Acaryochloris sp. CCMEE 5410: one gene and its partners. The main gene of each other region encodes a partner of the protein of the gene in region 2 in a complex. Links are inferred from orthologs where the notes say so. Each region holds a gene or a part of one and is shown on either strand. Other genes may lie near its edges.

Region 1 (4,635 bases), on a different replicon or contig from region 2:
GCTCAACCCATTTACTTTAATAGGCTTCCTCTAATGGAATAACTTTAAGTCTCGTTTTTCTGTTGCAGTAGAAATAAATTTAGCGTCTTATTATGTCCGTACAGGACTCGAAATCAATATCATGAGTGCATGACATTTCCATCACCCGCCAGAACCATAGCCCTGGGTATATGAATACTGGAGCCACTTGCGATCGCACATGGATATTCCGTTCTAAAAGATCAACATAGTGATGCGATTACAAAGAATCTAGGCAGTCACAGGCCATACCTGTGCCACTACCTCAGTTCTTCCTGATGAGATGCTCTATCCCTTTGATTGCCTATCCAAGCTGCAATACTATCCTGCTCAGTATGCGCTGAATGGCCTAGGGGGTTAACGCATATGACAACACCATTCTCCGAGCATCAGGATAACGATCTATCGCAACATTCACCTGGAATTCAGAAAATATAGCTGAGATGTCTGCATCCGAGAAGAAATGCTTGATGACGGTATAGGTGGCATCATCCTTCAAATACCGTGATTGTAGATGATTGCCTTCAGCATCGTACTGGCCTGTCCAAGATTGAGCACCCGGAAGCTGATCGCAAAACACCACTTGGCCATGCACATGCTGATGCAAGCCACACAAAAAATCTCGCATTCTTGACATCGGCACATGAGCCAACCAATCTACCGCGAGGACAACCTCAAAATCACAAGGGAGATTGGCGAGCTGATAAGCATCAGCCTGCTGATACTGAACTTTGTCAGGGGGAAGTTGCTTAAGGGCCGCCTGATCCAACGTACTTGAGTTGTAATCCGTGGCTAAAACAGAGTGGGTGCAATCATAAATCTGTTCCGTCCAAAAACCAGGGCCACAGGCTATCTCTAGCACTCGTTTGCCCGCCACCAACTGCCTGAGGCGCTCAATGACATCGGCTAATTGAGCCACCCCTTCAGGCTGGTCATAGCCCATAGAGACATCATACTCAGCAGCACGATGGTGATAATACGTCTGCATCTCTTGAATCCGTTTAGATGCGTTAGACATCGGATCACCCTCCACTCAGCCAGAAGCCTCTTGCGATGGAAAGTTAAGCAGCCGTCCTTAGCGATCGACGGATCCCATAATCACGTCAATACTACCCAGAATCGCCACAATATCAGCAACCTTCATGCCTTTGAGCAACTGGGGCAAGACCTGCAAATTGTTGAAATCAGGGGCGCGAATCTTCCATCGCCAAGGGAAGACATTCTCATCGCCAATTAGATAAATGCCAAGTTCACCTTTACCCGTTTCGACTCTGGCATAGAGTTCACCCTCTGGAATTTTGAAGGTGGGGGCAAGCTTCTTACCCAAGAACTGATATTCAAAGGAGTTCCACTCTGATTTGCGGCCTTCCATCATCCGCTTGGCTTCCAAGTTTTCGTAGGGGCCGCCGGGTAGATGTTCAAGGGCTTGCTTAATAATTTTGACGGATTCTCGCATTTCGCGAATCCGCAGATAATAGCGGGCTAGGCAATCTCCTTTGGTTTCCCACTGGACTTCCCAATCGAAGTCGTCATAGCATTCGTAATGATCAACCCGACGCAGATCCCACTTAACGCCTGATCCTCGCAGCATCGGCCCCGATAACCCCCAATTAATCGCATCTTCGCGGCTAATGGTACCCACACCATCAAGACGTCGGATAAAAATGGGGTTGTTCGTAATCAGACGCTCATACTCATCGACTTTGGGCAGAAAGTAATCACAAAAGTCTAGGCATTTGGAGACCCAACCATAGGTGAGGTCAGCCGCAACACCGCCCATACGGAAGTAGTTGTTATTGATGAAGCGCATGCCACTTACGGCTTCAAACAAGTCGTAAATCATTTCCCGTTCCCGGAAAATGTAAAAGAAGGGGGTTTGGGCTCCCACGTCTGCGAGGAAGGGACCCAACCAAAGCAGGTGATTGGCAATCCGATTCAATTCCAGCATAATCACGCGGATGTAGCTGGCACGTTTGGGCACCTTGATATCGGCTAAGCGTTCGGGCGCATTGACCGTGATGGCTTCGTTAAACATGCCTGCCGCATAATCCCAGCGGCTGACATAGGGAACGAACATGATGTTGGAGCGACTCTCGGCAATTTTTTCCATGCCGCGGTGCAAATAGCCAATCACCGGTTCGCAATCGACGACATTCTCACCATCTAGGGTCACCATAAGTCTCAGAACCCCGTGCATGGAAGGGTGCTGAGGGCCCATGTTAATGACCATGGGTTCGGTGCGGGTTTCAATGGTTGGCATATTGCGTAACGGTTCCTTCTGAGAAAACGACTACAACCCAAAAATGGTGGAGCCTGCTGATTTGTAACCGACATCACTCACTAGAGGCAGTCTAGGAGAAGTATGTCCTTATCTATGGTACAGATCTCTAATCCAGGAATTCAAATATTTTTGTGAGAAAGGGCAACGATTCGGAAGTCCACCCGCTGGCCAATCAACCTTCACCCATGATTTTGGGCACTTTGAAATACTCATCTTCCTGGGCTGGTGCACAGGCCAGAATAGACTCTCGATCATCATAGGGAGTCAGATTATCAACGCGGGTGACATTGCTAACGTCAATGGCTCGGGTGGTTGGCTCGACCTCCGCCACATCTAGCTCGCTCAGTTGCTCAAAATAGTCGAGGATATCCCCTAACTGAGTGGTGAACTGTTCTGATTCAGCATCCGTGAGGGATAGGCGGGCCAAATGGGCGACTTTATCGACTTCTGCACGCTCCAGCATGAAGGCATCTCCTGTGTAATGCTAGCTGTGACTTCTACTTCTATAAGAGTGTCCCACAGCGAATGGCAGTTAACTCACTTCATCTTAGCGTGACGCAAATATAGACTACATCAATCACTTCGTCGATATACAGCCTAGATCTGCAGTGTTTACGAGATCACTGACAGCCTTAAGCCTTCAGGGAGCCATACCTCACACATTACGGTTATTTTTAGCAAGAAATAGAGAACTAATTTGTTATTTCAACAAATTGAATAGCCTCAAACCAATAGTGTTATCTCCTATACAATTTTAAATTTTATCCTGATAACTAAGGTTGAGATGGATGACCCTAAGCAGCTGTCAGTTAATTTATTTTAGTCCTGCAAATTAAATTATTTTTATATGTTCAAATAGAAAGCCAAAATGTCTACCCTAAGGGTAAGACAGGCTCTTATCAACTAATTTCTGAGTATCGCAATTGTAGACTGATCACTTCTAAAATCAGTCGGTTATTCCCTATGGGCATCTATCGGTTTTTCTAGTCAGAATTACCGAGTTCTTCACTTATTGGTGTCAAAGTTATACGCAAGTTGGACAAAAAGTCTGGCTTACAAAGACACGATCGCAAACATGAACTTGCCATACTCATTTCATTAGCCAGATCGTTGCCTGTTTTTGTCTATTCCGGGGGGAATCAATTCATGCACATCAATCAGGGGCATCAGGCTTGCCATTGGCCTATTGCGAGGCGATGGGGCTGGTCTCTCAGCTTGGCCTTAGGCCTTAGCCTTATTGCAACGCCAAGTTTATCCCAAACCCTACATACGCCATCTTTAGGCACCAGTGCCTCAACTCTACCTGCTCAATCCAGCACCATCGCTCAGATGGAGACTGAGGTCTTACAACGGATCAATCAAAAACGCCAACATCAAGGTTTACCGGCCTTACAACTCAATCCCAGATTGTCCTTAGTGGCCCGTTCCCATAGCCAGCAAATGGCTCAATATAACTTTTACAGCCATATTGATCCCCAGGGTCGCAACCATCGCCGTCGAGTCGAGGCGTTAGGATTGCGGGCATATCTCATTGGTGAAAATCTGATGAAATGTATTCGATCTTCAGATCCTGTCGGTTTATCCGTCGAAAGCTGGATGAGAAGTCCCGGCCATCGTAAAAATATTTTGCTACCGGAAATGCAGGAGACAGGTGTAGGCATTTGGCGTAAGGGACAAACCTACTATGTCACGCAAATCTATATGGAGCCCAAATAGAGCCAAACGGGCACTCGTCTTATACCTATTTATTCGGCGATATCCTACCTATTATTTGATAGGTTGAAGAAGATGATTTGCGATCGCACCCTTGTCTCTCCAAGCCCTCATTTTTGATGTAGACGGCACCCTGGCGAACACCGAGCGGGATGGACATCGTGTGGCTTTCAACCAAGCCTTCGCAGAGGCCGGATTAGAGTGGCACTGGTCCGTGGAGCAATATGGACAGCTTCTACAAGTAGCGGGGGGCAAAGAGCGCATTCGTCATTATATCCAGCACTTTTGCCCGGATTGGCAGCAGCCCCACGATTTGCAGGGCTTTATTGCCGACCTGCATGCAGCTAAAAATAGCCATTACCAGGCCTTGCTCAGCCAGGGTACAATTCCGCTGCGGCCTGGGGTTGAACGATTGCTGCGGGACGCGAGAGTGGAGGGAATACGGCTTGCGATCGCAACCACCAGCGACCTCCCCAATGTCATCACTCTCCTAGAACAGACCTTGGACAAAACTAGCCTGAGCTGGTTCGAAACCATTGCCGCAGGAGATATGGTCCCAGCCAAAAAGCCAGCTCCCGATATTTACCACTATGCACTCAACCAACTCGCCTTAGAACCAACGG
Region 2 (5,676 bases):
AACCGCTGCCACCACTGCTCGAACAATGGCTTCAGCCGTTTCTGGAGCCCGCAACAGCGAAGATCCACCGCCTTTCTTGGTGATCTTATTGACGGGGCAACCCATATTTAAATCAATGGTGTCTGCACCTTCCTGGACTGCCATTTGGGCGGCTTCTGCTAGAAAATGAGGACGGCAATCAAACAGCTGTACGCTGATCGGCTGCTCATCCAAATCCACATCCATGACTTTGGAGAGTTCACGGGCATGGCAGACCTGGCTAGCGTGGACCATTTCCGTATAGAGCATTGATTCGGGGGCATATCGTCGCACCAACCGTCGAAAGACCAAATCCGTAACCCCCGATAAGGGCGATTGCAACACCCGACTATTTACAGCAAAGGGACCGATCTGAAGGGGGGTAGAGAGGTCAGCTCTTAGGTTGTCTGCTCTTAGGTGGGGAATGGCTTGATCAATTGGTGGCGCAACTATCATAAAAACAAAAAACAGCTAAATTTGATCGGGGTCAATCCCCAATGCTCGTAGTTGTTCTGCCAACCGGGCAGCCTTGGTCTCGGCTTGTTCTAGCTGCTGTTCTGTTTGACCGAGCTGCTGCTGAGCTTGCTCTAGGGGAGTCGGAATCCATTGGTGATCTGTATCCAGCCAGCGCAACCATTCCCAATAAATGCCATCATAATCTCCCTGCCACAGCCCCAGACTTAAGCTCAACTGGGGCAGATGTATGCACTTGTTTTGAATGTCTAGGGACTGATAGTGACCCTCAAGCCATTGATATCCCTGTAATTTGCCACTGTAGCGGTCATAAATTATGTAGTAAGGAATTTTCAAGATCTGTTCATACACCTGCCATTTCGTGGGCGGTTGACCCTCGGCAGCTGTGGTTTGTCCAAGATCTTCCTTTTCCGTTCCTGGAGACAACAACTCCACCACCACCGCAGGCGCGACGCCCTCGTCCCAGACCACATAGCTTAAGCGCAGTTCCGTTTGATTGTAAAAGCGGGGAACGCCCACTGCGGCAAACCAGTCCGGTCGCTTATGCCAGAGGGGATGTTGCAAGTCATAGTAAACATTGAGATCTGTACCGGTAAAAATCTGATCCCGCGCTACATCCGACAGCCGGAAGGTAGCACTCAGAAGCTGAGGCTGTAAATCATGAAATTCGTCCGGCAAACCCAGCTCCTCGGGATACTCACTCGGCAGATCGTACATGGTGGGCCAAGGGGGAGCCGAGGGATGATCTGGATCTAATGGTTTCAAGGAGGGATGCGATCGCACTCCAGTATCCTCATAGAAAAGACATCCGCTACCTAGATTCTAGCCGTCCCACCCTCAATCTAGGATCAAGCCCGAGAAGCCATACCTAAAATTGACGCAAGAAACGCAAATCACTGGTATATAACCGTCGAATATCATCAATCTGGTGAAGGACCATCGCAAATCGCTCCACCCCGAAGCCTGCAGCAAACCCAGTATAGACCTCTGGATCATAGCCCACGTTTTTGAGGACATTGGGATCGACCATGCCGCAACCCAAGACCTCAAGCCATCGGCCCTTCCACTGCACATCCACCTCAGCAGAGGGTTCAGTAAAAGGAAAATAGCTCGCTCGAAACCGGATGGGCACCTCACCAAACATTTGCTCAATAAAAACTTTGATCGTGCCTTTGAGATCCGTAAAGGTCAGCCCCTTATCCACTGCTAAAATCTCAATCTGGTGGAATACAGCAGCGTGGGTGGCATCTTCAGTATCCCGACGGTAACAGCGCCCAGGGGCTGCAATCCGAATGGGTGGTTCGTGGTCTTCCATGTAATGAATCTGAACCGCAGAAGTATGGGTGCGGAGCAGATTACCATCCGGGAGATAAAACGTATCTTGCATATCCCGTGCTGGGTGATCAGGCGGGGTATTTAGGGCTTCAAAGTTGTAGTAGTCCGTTTCCATCTCAGGCCCTTGGGCAATGGTATACCCCAAGCCCACAAAGATATCTAAGGCTTTATCGATGGTGCTATTCAGGGGGTGAATATGCCCTTGAGGAACGTAGGTCCCAGGCATAGTCACATCCAGAGTCTCTGCAGTCAGTTGAGCAGCAATAGCAGCCTGATTGAGATCCGATTTTTTTTGTTCTAACCCCTGTTGCAGCGCTTCCTTGACCTGGTTAGCTAATCCCCCAATCTTGGGACGCTCCGACGCATCCAGCTTGCCCATTCCCTTAAGGATCTGAGACAGCTGGCCTTTTTTACCCAAATAGCTCACCCGCAGTGTTTCTAAGGCATCTAGGGTATCCGCAGTGGTTATAGCTGCAGCAGCCTCTGTTTGAAGCTGTTGCAACTGAGTTTCCAGATCACTGGTCATGACGTTTCGTTGAAATAGAATTGCTGATCCGCATTGGGATCAGCATGGATGGAAGATTCAGAAAAGCACTACCCACAAGGAGGAAGTAATTAGGCTTCTTCCTTCTCAGCTTCAGCCACCAATGCAGGTGTCATATCTTCACCCACACCCGCACCTAAAGCAGCCGCAGGAGATTTACGCGCAGCAGCCTCCAGATAGACACCCGTGTGAATGGGGGGGACCACTTTCATCTGATGGGTTGTGCTGTAATAGCGATGGGTCTGCATTAAATTGCCCCGCTCACGCACATCCTCATTGGCGATCTTTTTGCGCAACTTAACAATGGCATCCATCACTGCTTCAGGACGAGGCGGGCAGCCAGGCAAATAGACATCAACAGGAATCAGCTTGTCAACCCCGCGTACTGCAGTTGTAGAGTCACTGCTGAACATACCGCCTGTGATGGTGCAGGCACCCATCGCAATCACATATTTCGGATCGGGCATTTGCTCGTAGAGGCGAACAAGAGCAGGGGCCATTTTCATGGTTACGGTTCCGGCCGTAATGATTAAGTCCGCCTGACGTGGGCTAGAACGAGGAACCAGGCCAAAGCGATCAAAATCAAATCGGGAGCCGATCATGGCTGCAATTTCAATAAAGCAGCAAGCAGTTCCATACATTAAGGGCCAAAGGCTAGAGAGTCTTGCCCAATCGTAGAGATCACTCACGGAAGACAAAATCACATTCTCAGACAGCTCTTGAGGGATCTGAGATTGAGAAATTGGATTAATTATCTGTTGGTCCTGCATTGCAGAAAGGGCCCTCAATGTTTGCTAGTTTAATGAACTGAAATGCTTGCAGCTAATTACTGAACAGCATCTGGGAGGATATCAAATAGTGCGAAGAATAATTCTTTTGCAGACTTCCCCGTCTATTAATGTAACAACAGTTTTGCGTTAGTTTCTACAAATTTCATGGAGAACCTGACTGCTACCGTGGTTATCAACCATGGTAGATGAAGAAATCCCCCGAACTCATTTAGCACTCAGGGATGACAGGGCTAGACAAGGTATAAAAATATTTAGCGGCTCCTTGATATCAGAGAGCCGCTAAATATTTTTATGAATACCCCCAAGGGAATTCGAATCCCTGTCGCCTCCGTGAAAGGGAGGTGTCCTAGGCCTCTAGACGATGGGGGCCTGTACGCTTTTTTGACGATTTCTAACCTAGCGAAACTCTGAGCTTCTGTCAACGTTTAGTCTGACAGTTGTGTTTTTCTAAAGTCAACTTGAAACAGAGAGCTAGTGTAGAGTGCCACAGCGCGAGTCGCATTTTTCAAGCACTGCCTGACAAATCAGTCATAAAATCACTACTTCAACTATTCGTTAACGAAGTAACGAAATACCTTTAACTTAATATTACTTTACACTTTGGCTCTACGGTTCTAGAGTCATCGCTTCGAAAAGTGTGGAACCTCTGAGAATAGGTGAAAATCGCCTATCCCTTGAGTGACGAAACTCTAAAGCGGAAATTGATCGGTCAGAAAACGGACGAAAAACTGGAAACCACAGACAGCAAGAGGCGAGGTCTGATAGTATTTTTGATATTAAGTTTGATAATAAAGTTACGGTGGCACCGATAACAGAGGAGGAAATTATTTAACAATGCAAACTTATGGACAAACCGACGTTGAGTACGGCTGGTGGTCTGCGAACTCCCGCTTTACCGACTACAGCGGCCAATTCTTAGCTGCCCATAACGGCCAAATTGCCTCCATGTGCTTTTGGGCCGGTTCTTTTACCTTATTTGAAGTATCCCGTTTTAACCCCGACTTACCCGTTTATCAACAAAATTTAGTTTGTATTCCCCAGCTAGCTCGTGCCGGATGGGGGGTTGCAGCTGGTGGTGCTGTTGTTGATACCTACCCCTACTTTGCGATCGCAATGATTCACCTTGTTGCTGCTGCAATTTTAGGTGCTGGTGCTCTCTATGGCGTTACCAAAGGCCCTAAGGTCCTAGCTGATAGCGAATTTTCTGGCGCTCAAAGATTTCATTTCGAGTGGGATGATTTTGAGACTCAAGGTCGTATCCTTGGGCATCACCTTCTGTTCTTAGGTGCTGCTTGCTTGTTATTTGCAACTTGGGCTTGTACTCATGGCGTTTACGATCCAGTAGCTGGTGAAGTCCGGGCCATCTCTCCCAGTCTGAACTTAGTTAGATTTTTCAAATACGGCTGGGCTACTCCTGGATTCAATCCTTACTTTGTCAACAATCTAGAAGATGTAATTGGTGGACATTTCTTTGTTTCCTCCCTTTACATCGCTGGTGGTATTTGGCATATTCTTGTAAAGCCTTGGCCTTACACAGATAAGCTTTATGTGAAGTCTGGTGAAGCTCTACTAGCTTATGCTCTTGCTGGACTGGCTTTCGCAGGGTTTAATGCAGCCTATTTCTGCTCCGTAAACGACGTTGTATTTCCCGTTGAGCTTTTTGGTCCAGTATTGGAAGCCAAGCTAAACGTTACCCCCTATTTTGCAGAAACCTTAGATGCATCTGATGGTGGTCACACTACACGTTTTTGGATCTCTAACTTCCATTACTATTGGGCTTTCTATTGTCTTCAGGGGCATCTCTTCCATGCGTTGCGTGCTTATGGATTTGACTTCCGTCGTATCCCCCGTGCCCTAGCTAGCCTAACTCCTCAGGCAAACTAAGTTGATCTGCTAGTAGGCGTTAACTTTTTGTTCGTCTCGGCTTTAGGGTGACAGCTCATGGACTGAGATGATAGTCCAATCTGCTGTCACCCTAAATGTTTCAGCTATTTCTGAGCTTAGAATCCGTCTAACACAAGCTTTAGATCGTTTAGTTCTTGCTACAACTGCTTACTACACATATCTGTTGTATCCACGGGCAATCCTAACTGTCCTGGAGAACACCTAAACTAATTCTTAAACCTTTAACTAAGACAAGAGGAAAACAGTTGTGACCGCATCTGTACGAGGAAGAAGAGGCGGCAAGGTAGCCGTCCAAACTGAATTACCGACATCCGTATTAAGCAACTTTGAGAACGAATGGTGGGCCGGCAACGTTCGGATGACCGACCTATCCGGTATGCTTTTGGGTGCTCACCTATGCCATGCCGCCTTAATGAGCGTCGTTCCAGGCGCCTTCATCGTTCAAGAAGTAGCCCGTTATCAGCCGGGAGTCTCCCTGCCAGATCAAGGGATGATCTTCATGCCCCACCTAGCCGCTCTTGGTGTTGGCATTGGAGCAGGTGGCGAAGTCGTTGACACCTACCCGTTCTTCGTCATTGGAGTCCTGCACTTTTTCATAGCAGCCGTATG
Region 3 (4,653 bases), on a different replicon or contig from region 2:
AATTCAAAGGGCAACAAATAATCTGTGAAGAAATGGATGCCAATAGTTTCTACAGAGGAAGCAGGAGGTGTGAGGGCCATATCCACCGGCCAGTTGGTTTGCAGGACCATGGTTGCCAGCAGGGTAAACAGGGCCAAGGACACAAAAGCGGTAGAAACTTTGCGAATCCAGCGTCTGGGTAAGGGTTTAAAGTCTTCTGTTTTATTGACCAACATGATCGCAAACAGAATTAGGACGTTTACCGCACCCACATAGATCAGGATTTGGGCCGCCGATACGAAGTCTGCATTCAGCAAAATGTAGAGACCCGCAATGCTTATAAAGACTGCACCTAGGGTAAACGCTGAGTAAACAATGCTTTCAAAAAGAACCACTCCCAAAGCAGCTCCAAGCATCATGACAGACAAGAGAATGAGGGAGACGAGCTGAACCCCTTCTGCAAGATTCACTGATTAGCCCTCCTTGGTTTCGGGTTGCGGTGTGCTGGCTACAATCTCGGCGGGGGTTTGCCCAGCTCTGGGTGCCATATGGTCCACGTTATGACCATCCATTTCTGATTCTGGTAAGTAAGCAAACTCGCGAATGGGGGTGACCATTGGATCTTGCGTCACTTTGTAGGGTAAACGTCCCATCGCTACGTTATCGAAGTTCAGCTCATGGCGATCGAAGGTCGATAGCTCATACTCTTCGGTGACCGAGAGACAGTTTGTGGGACAGTATTCCACACAGTTGGCACAGAAAATACAGACCCCAAAGTCAATACTGTAGTGCTTGAGCTGCTTCTTCTTGATCTCCTTATTGAATTCCCAATCCACTACGGGCAGATTAATCGGGCATACTCGAACACAGACTTCGCAAGAAATGCACTTGTCAAATTCAAAGTGAATGCGACCGCGAAATCGCTCGGAAGGAATCAGCTTTTCATAGGGATACTGCACCGTAATCGGACGGCGTTTCATATGGTCGAAGGTCACGGCTAGACCTTGGCCAATGTAACGAGCTGCTTGGAAAGATTCTTTTCCGTAACTGGTGACTTGATTCAGAAACTTGAGCATGGATGTTCACTCTCAGATGTCGGCAGATGAAGGCTGGCGTTAGTTTTAAGTTTAGAAAATTTACCTTGTGCCTATCCACCAAAGGCAAAAGGAAACGCTAATTTCAGACCGGCGGTTAGAAGGAGATTCACCAATCCCACAGGCAGTAAAAATTTCCAACCAAAATCTAAAAGCTGGTCAATACGGACGCGAGGAACGGTCCAGCGCAACAAAATAGCTAGGAACAGGAAGAAATAGGCTTTCAGCAGGGTCATTACCAAGCCTAGGCCAGCCGTCACTAACTCAAAAATGGCATTGTTGGGATCGACATTAATCCAGTCCGCAATCATGGTTGCTGGAATAGGAAGGTCCCAACCGCCAAAGTAGAGGACCGCTACCAAAATTGAGGACAGTACGAGGTTGACGTAGGACCCCAAATAGAACAGAGCAAACTTCATGCCTGCATATTCGGTTTGGTAACCGGCGACCAATTCTTCTTCCGCTTCGGGTAAGTCAAAAGGGAGACGCTCACATTCCGCCAAGGCCGCAATCCAGAACAACATAAACCCAATGGGCTGGCGAATAACGTTCCAGCCGAGGATGCCATAGCCTGATTGCTGGTTAACAATGTCAATGGTGCTGAGGCTGTTGGACATCATCACCACAGCCAAGACTGCTAAGGCCAGTGGGATTTCATAGCTGATGGATTGGGCTGCAGCTCGGAGTCCACCCAGCAAAGAGTATTTGTTATTGGAGGAATATCCCGCCATTAGCAGACCGATTGGCGCAATGCTAGATAAGGCAATCCAGAAAAAGATGCCAATCCCTAGGTCTGTAATCAGAATGTTCTGACCAAACGGGACAATCAAATAGGAGAAAAAGACAGGGATGACGACCAGGATGGGACCTAACGTAAAAAGCCAGGGGTCGGTATTGGCTGGCACAATGTCTTCTTTAAAGACGAGTTTGATGCCGTCTGCCACTGGCGCTAGGATGCCCAGCGGTCCGATATATTCGGGGCCAATCCGTTGCTGAGCCGCCGCTGAAATTTTTCGTTCTAGCCAAACCGAAACCAGGACTCCCACCGTTGCGCCGATAATCATCAACAACATGGGGATCGGAAGCCAAATGGTTTTGGCGACACCGGGGGTTAACCCCAATTCCATTAAAGTTTCAACAAAGCGTTGTTCAAGATCAATACCTGGGTTCATTGCCGCCCATTCTTACTGAATTTATGATTTGTAAAGTTTCTTGATGCCTAAACCAGTATATACGCCTAGGCGAGTTTCTAGGAGAATAACTTCATGCTCCGACATCCATTTCCCTAAGGGTTGAAGGAAAGGATTGATTCTAGTCTATGTCTGTTCTAACGGCTCTCTGGCGGGATATAAGCAAGACTATGGTCGCCGATATAAACCTGGCTGGGGCGATAAATTCGGTTCGTTTCCAACTGTTCTCGCCAGTGGGCTAACCAGCCAGCCACTCTTGCGATCGCAAAGATAGGGGTAAATAAATCTGTGGGAATTCCCAGTTTTTGGTAAACCAGCCCGGAGTAAAAATCAACATTGGGATAAATCCCTTTACTCCCCAGTTTTTCGGCCACTGCTTTTTCCAACGCTAGGGCAATTTCATAGGAGGGATCGCCGCCGGTTTTGTCAAACAATTGTTCGGCTAATTTCTGTAAGATCTTTGCTCTGGGATCCTTCACTTTATAAACTCGATGCCCAAATCCCATAATTTTAGATTTGGTGGTGAGCTTCTCTTCTAAGAAAGGCTGGACATTCTCCACTGAGCCGATCTCTGCCAGCATGGTGATCACTTCCTCGTTGGCTCCACCATGTAAAGGCCCGGCTAAGGTGCCCACGGCTGAAGCCACAATGGCATAGGGATCGGTGAGGGTGGAGGCGGTGACCCGAGCCGAGAAGGTTGAGGCATTCATTGTATGCTCGGCATGCAGGATCAAGCAGGTGTCAAAGATTTGGGCTAAAAAGGGATCCGGCTCCTGCTCATTCATCATGTAGAGGAAGTTGGCGGCATAGCTCAAATCATCCCGAGGTCGTACCGGGTCATTGCCTTTGCGAATATGCTCAAAGGCTGCCACCATCGTTGGGATTTTTGCCAGTAATCGCACCACGGCCCGACGAATATAAGTGGGATCATCTAAAGCCCGGCGAGAATAGAACAGGCCTAAAGCTGCGGCTGACGCCTGGAGGGCATCCATCGGGTGACCGCTTTCGGGAAAACACTTCATCATGTCCCGGATGCGATATTTGATGCGGCGATGGTGGGTGATTTCTTCTTGGAAGGCGTCTAGATCATCTGATTTGGGAAATTCCCCCCAAATCAATAGATAGGCCGTTTCCAGGAAGCTGCTGTTGTCTGCGAGGGCTTCAATGGGAACACCGCGATACTCCAACTGACCGATTTGGCCATTCACAAAGCTGACCTGGGATTGAGCAGCAGGAATCCCTTCTAAACCGGGTTGAAATTCACAAGCGACCATAGTGTCTCTCAAATGAAGGTGGATAGATCGCCGACCGCCTGGAAGCACTGAGGGGGAGCTGGGCAGAGCGAAGGAGGGTATGGGTTCTAAAACAGCAATTTTGGAGCAGTCAACCAAAACAGGGTGCTTTGCCCTACAGGGTTGTGGTGCTCAGGCAGGAGTAGTCCAATCATACCAGCCTTCTTCAAAACCAGTTGCCGACGGGGTTGCCCCCAGACTAAAATCTCCGCCCATGTGCTCAAATTCGGTTCATGTCCGACCAAGGCTAAACGAGTCAAACCTTGGTTTCGCCAGTTCTGTAACCATTGGAGCCACTCTTGCCAGTTGCCGTCGGGACGTAATAAATCAGAGATATGGATAGTCGTGACTAGCCCTTGGTGTTGAAGAATCTCGGCAGTCTGATAGGCGCGTACTAGGGAACTGGTCTGCAAGTCATCAAACTGGAGGCCCAGCTCCTGCAAACGCTGGGCCACTTTCTGGGTTTTCTGTCGACCTTTAGCGGTTAAGGCCCGCTGCGGATCGGGGAGATGGGGCTGTCGCTCTTCGGCAATTCCATGACGAATGAGATAGAGCTTCAGGGGCTGTGCCATTAGGTCCAGTCTTCTTTTTATTCGTCCGTACGGTGTAAATTTTCTGAGTGGCGTGGATTTCGCGGGTCTTCTCAAAAGTTGGTCTTCGGTGACATCCCATTTTCGAGTAATTTATCCAGATCCTTTTGGATGTCTCGACTCCCTGGAAATCCGGCATAGCGAATGCGGAGTCGGGCCAGCTCAGCCCAATTTAGCGCATTAGGCTCTTCCCGTAGCAGGCGATTCAGAGTGTTGCGATCGCGATCTTGTTGCGGATGACGTTGATCCTTAAGACTATTCTCTGGTGGCATAGGATATCAACCGAATATGACCAATGAAGGATTTAAGTTTACCAGTGCCCTAGTGGGGCCTTCCCGGATCTTAAAAAAATAATTCGGAACGCTGGATCCCGGATGAAGCAGCTTAGACTAATTTACTTCTAGCAACCCCTGTGGCAAGCGACTCAAGTTCTGCTGCATTTCGATAGTCCTACCCCCAACGTGGAATTTGATATGACGTCCCAACCTAGCCAACGCCCCCAACGTCC

Evidence for each region. Proteins that work in one complex are often made in the same cells at the same time.
Region 1: the proteins of ON05_RS26515 (region 2) and ON05_RS18550 are in contact, whole or in part, in a cryo-EM structure (PDB 6KHJ), measured with the Thermosynechococcus vestitus proteins. The link is inferred for Acaryochloris sp. CCMEE 5410 from one-to-one orthologs. Residues at the interface, in WP_011056552.1 of Thermosynechococcus vestitus: Leu46, Met47, Tyr48, Thr50, Ala51, Cys52, Phe54, Ile55, Glu56, Ala58, Ala59, Ile61, Gly62, Ser63, Arg64, Phe65, Asn76, Pro78, Thr89, Thr91, Lys93, Met94, Ala97, Leu101, Met123, Phe124, Ser126, Asp127, Ser128, Tyr129; in WP_011057128.1 of Thermosynechococcus vestitus: Pro17, His18, His19, Pro20, Ser21, Met22, Val25, Arg27, Met29, Thr31, Ile38, Asp39, Cys40, Glu41, Pro42, Val43, Ile44, Gly45, Tyr46, Leu47, His48, Arg49, Gly50, Met51, Lys53, Ile54, Asn57, Arg58, Pro65, Tyr66.
Region 3: the proteins of ON05_RS26515 (region 2) and nuoH are in contact, whole or in part, in a crystal structure (PDB 6Y11), measured with the Thermus thermophilus proteins. The link is inferred for Acaryochloris sp. CCMEE 5410 from one-to-one orthologs. Residues at the interface, in WP_096411117.1 of Thermus thermophilus: Arg16, Glu17, Gly18, Leu24, Leu27, Val28, Trp30, Gly31, Arg32, Asn34, Ser35, Trp37, Thr54, Asp55, Ala56, Asp59, Ala61, Arg62, Phe63, Gly64, Glu66, Val67, Phe68, Arg69, Ala70, Ser71, Arg73, Gln74, Ala75, Asp76; in WP_096411122.1 of Thermus thermophilus: Arg36, Val44, Arg45, Met46, Gly47, Pro48, Asn49, Arg50, Val51, Leu57, Gln58, Ala61, Asp62, Ile64, Lys65, Ile67, Phe68, Lys69, Glu70, Ile72, Val74, Glu223, Ala224, Glu225, His233, Thr234, Glu235, Tyr236, Ser237, Trp241.

Annotation. Positions count from the first base shown.
Region 1 is NZ_AFEJ02000001.1:4,015,445-4,020,079, reverse strand. Bases 187-3,117 are described here. They hold ON05_RS18550 (NAD(P)H-quinone oxidoreductase subunit H), read right to left. Parts: upstream 2,279-3,117; coding sequence 1,094-2,278; downstream 187-1,093. Other genes in these bases: gatC (Asp-tRNA(Asn)/Glu-tRNA(Gln) amidotransferase subunit GatC), read right to left, coding at 2,472-2,762; ON05_RS18555 (bifunctional 2-polyprenyl-6-hydroxyphenol methylase/3-demethylubiquinol 3-O-methyltransferase UbiG), read right to left, coding at 368-1,036. Outside these bases: ON05_RS18540 (CAP domain-containing protein), read left to right, coding at 3,446-4,015; ON05_RS18535 (HAD family hydrolase), read left to right, coding at 4,107-4,635.
Region 2 is NZ_AFEJ02000002.1:1,222,144-1,227,819, reverse strand. Bases 1,293-4,085 are described here. They hold ON05_RS26515 (NADH dehydrogenase subunit K), read right to left. Parts: upstream 3,142-4,085; coding sequence 2,443-3,141; downstream 1,293-2,442. Other genes in these bases: ON05_RS26505 (chlorophyll a/b binding light-harvesting protein), read left to right, coding at 3,997-4,085; pheS (phenylalanine--tRNA ligase subunit alpha), read right to left, coding at 1,361-2,353. In the rest of the region: tRNA dihydrouridine synthase DusB, read right to left, coding at 1-474; ON05_RS26525 (Uma2 family endonuclease), read right to left, coding at 490-1,275; more of ON05_RS26505, read left to right, coding at 4,086-5,046; ON05_RS26500 (high light inducible protein), read left to right, coding at 5,315-5,676. UniProt on the Escherichia coli protein: NDH-1 shuttles electrons from NADH, via FMN and iron-sulfur (Fe-S) centers, to quinones in the respiratory chain. The immediate electron acceptor for the enzyme in this species is ubiquinone.
Region 3 is NZ_AFEJ02000001.1:2,661,799-2,666,451, reverse strand. Bases 187-3,135 are described here. They hold nuoH (NADH-quinone oxidoreductase subunit NuoH), read right to left. Parts: upstream 2,246-3,135; coding sequence 1,127-2,245; downstream 187-1,126. Other genes in these bases: ON05_RS12180 (citrate synthase), read right to left, coding at 2,401-3,135; ndhI (NAD(P)H-quinone oxidoreductase subunit I), read right to left, coding at 453-1,055; ON05_RS12195 (NADH-quinone oxidoreductase subunit J), read right to left, coding at 187-449. Also shown: more of ON05_RS12195, read right to left, coding at 1-186; more of ON05_RS12180, read right to left, coding at 3,136-3,537; phosphohistidine phosphatase SixA, read right to left, coding at 3,624-4,127; ON05_RS12170 (DUF3288 family protein), read right to left, coding at 4,199-4,417; ON05_RS12165 (phosphoserine transaminase), read left to right, coding at 4,619-4,653. UniProt on the Escherichia coli protein: NDH-1 shuttles electrons from NADH, via FMN and iron-sulfur (Fe-S) centers, to quinones in the respiratory chain. The immediate electron acceptor for the enzyme in this species is believed to be ubiquinone.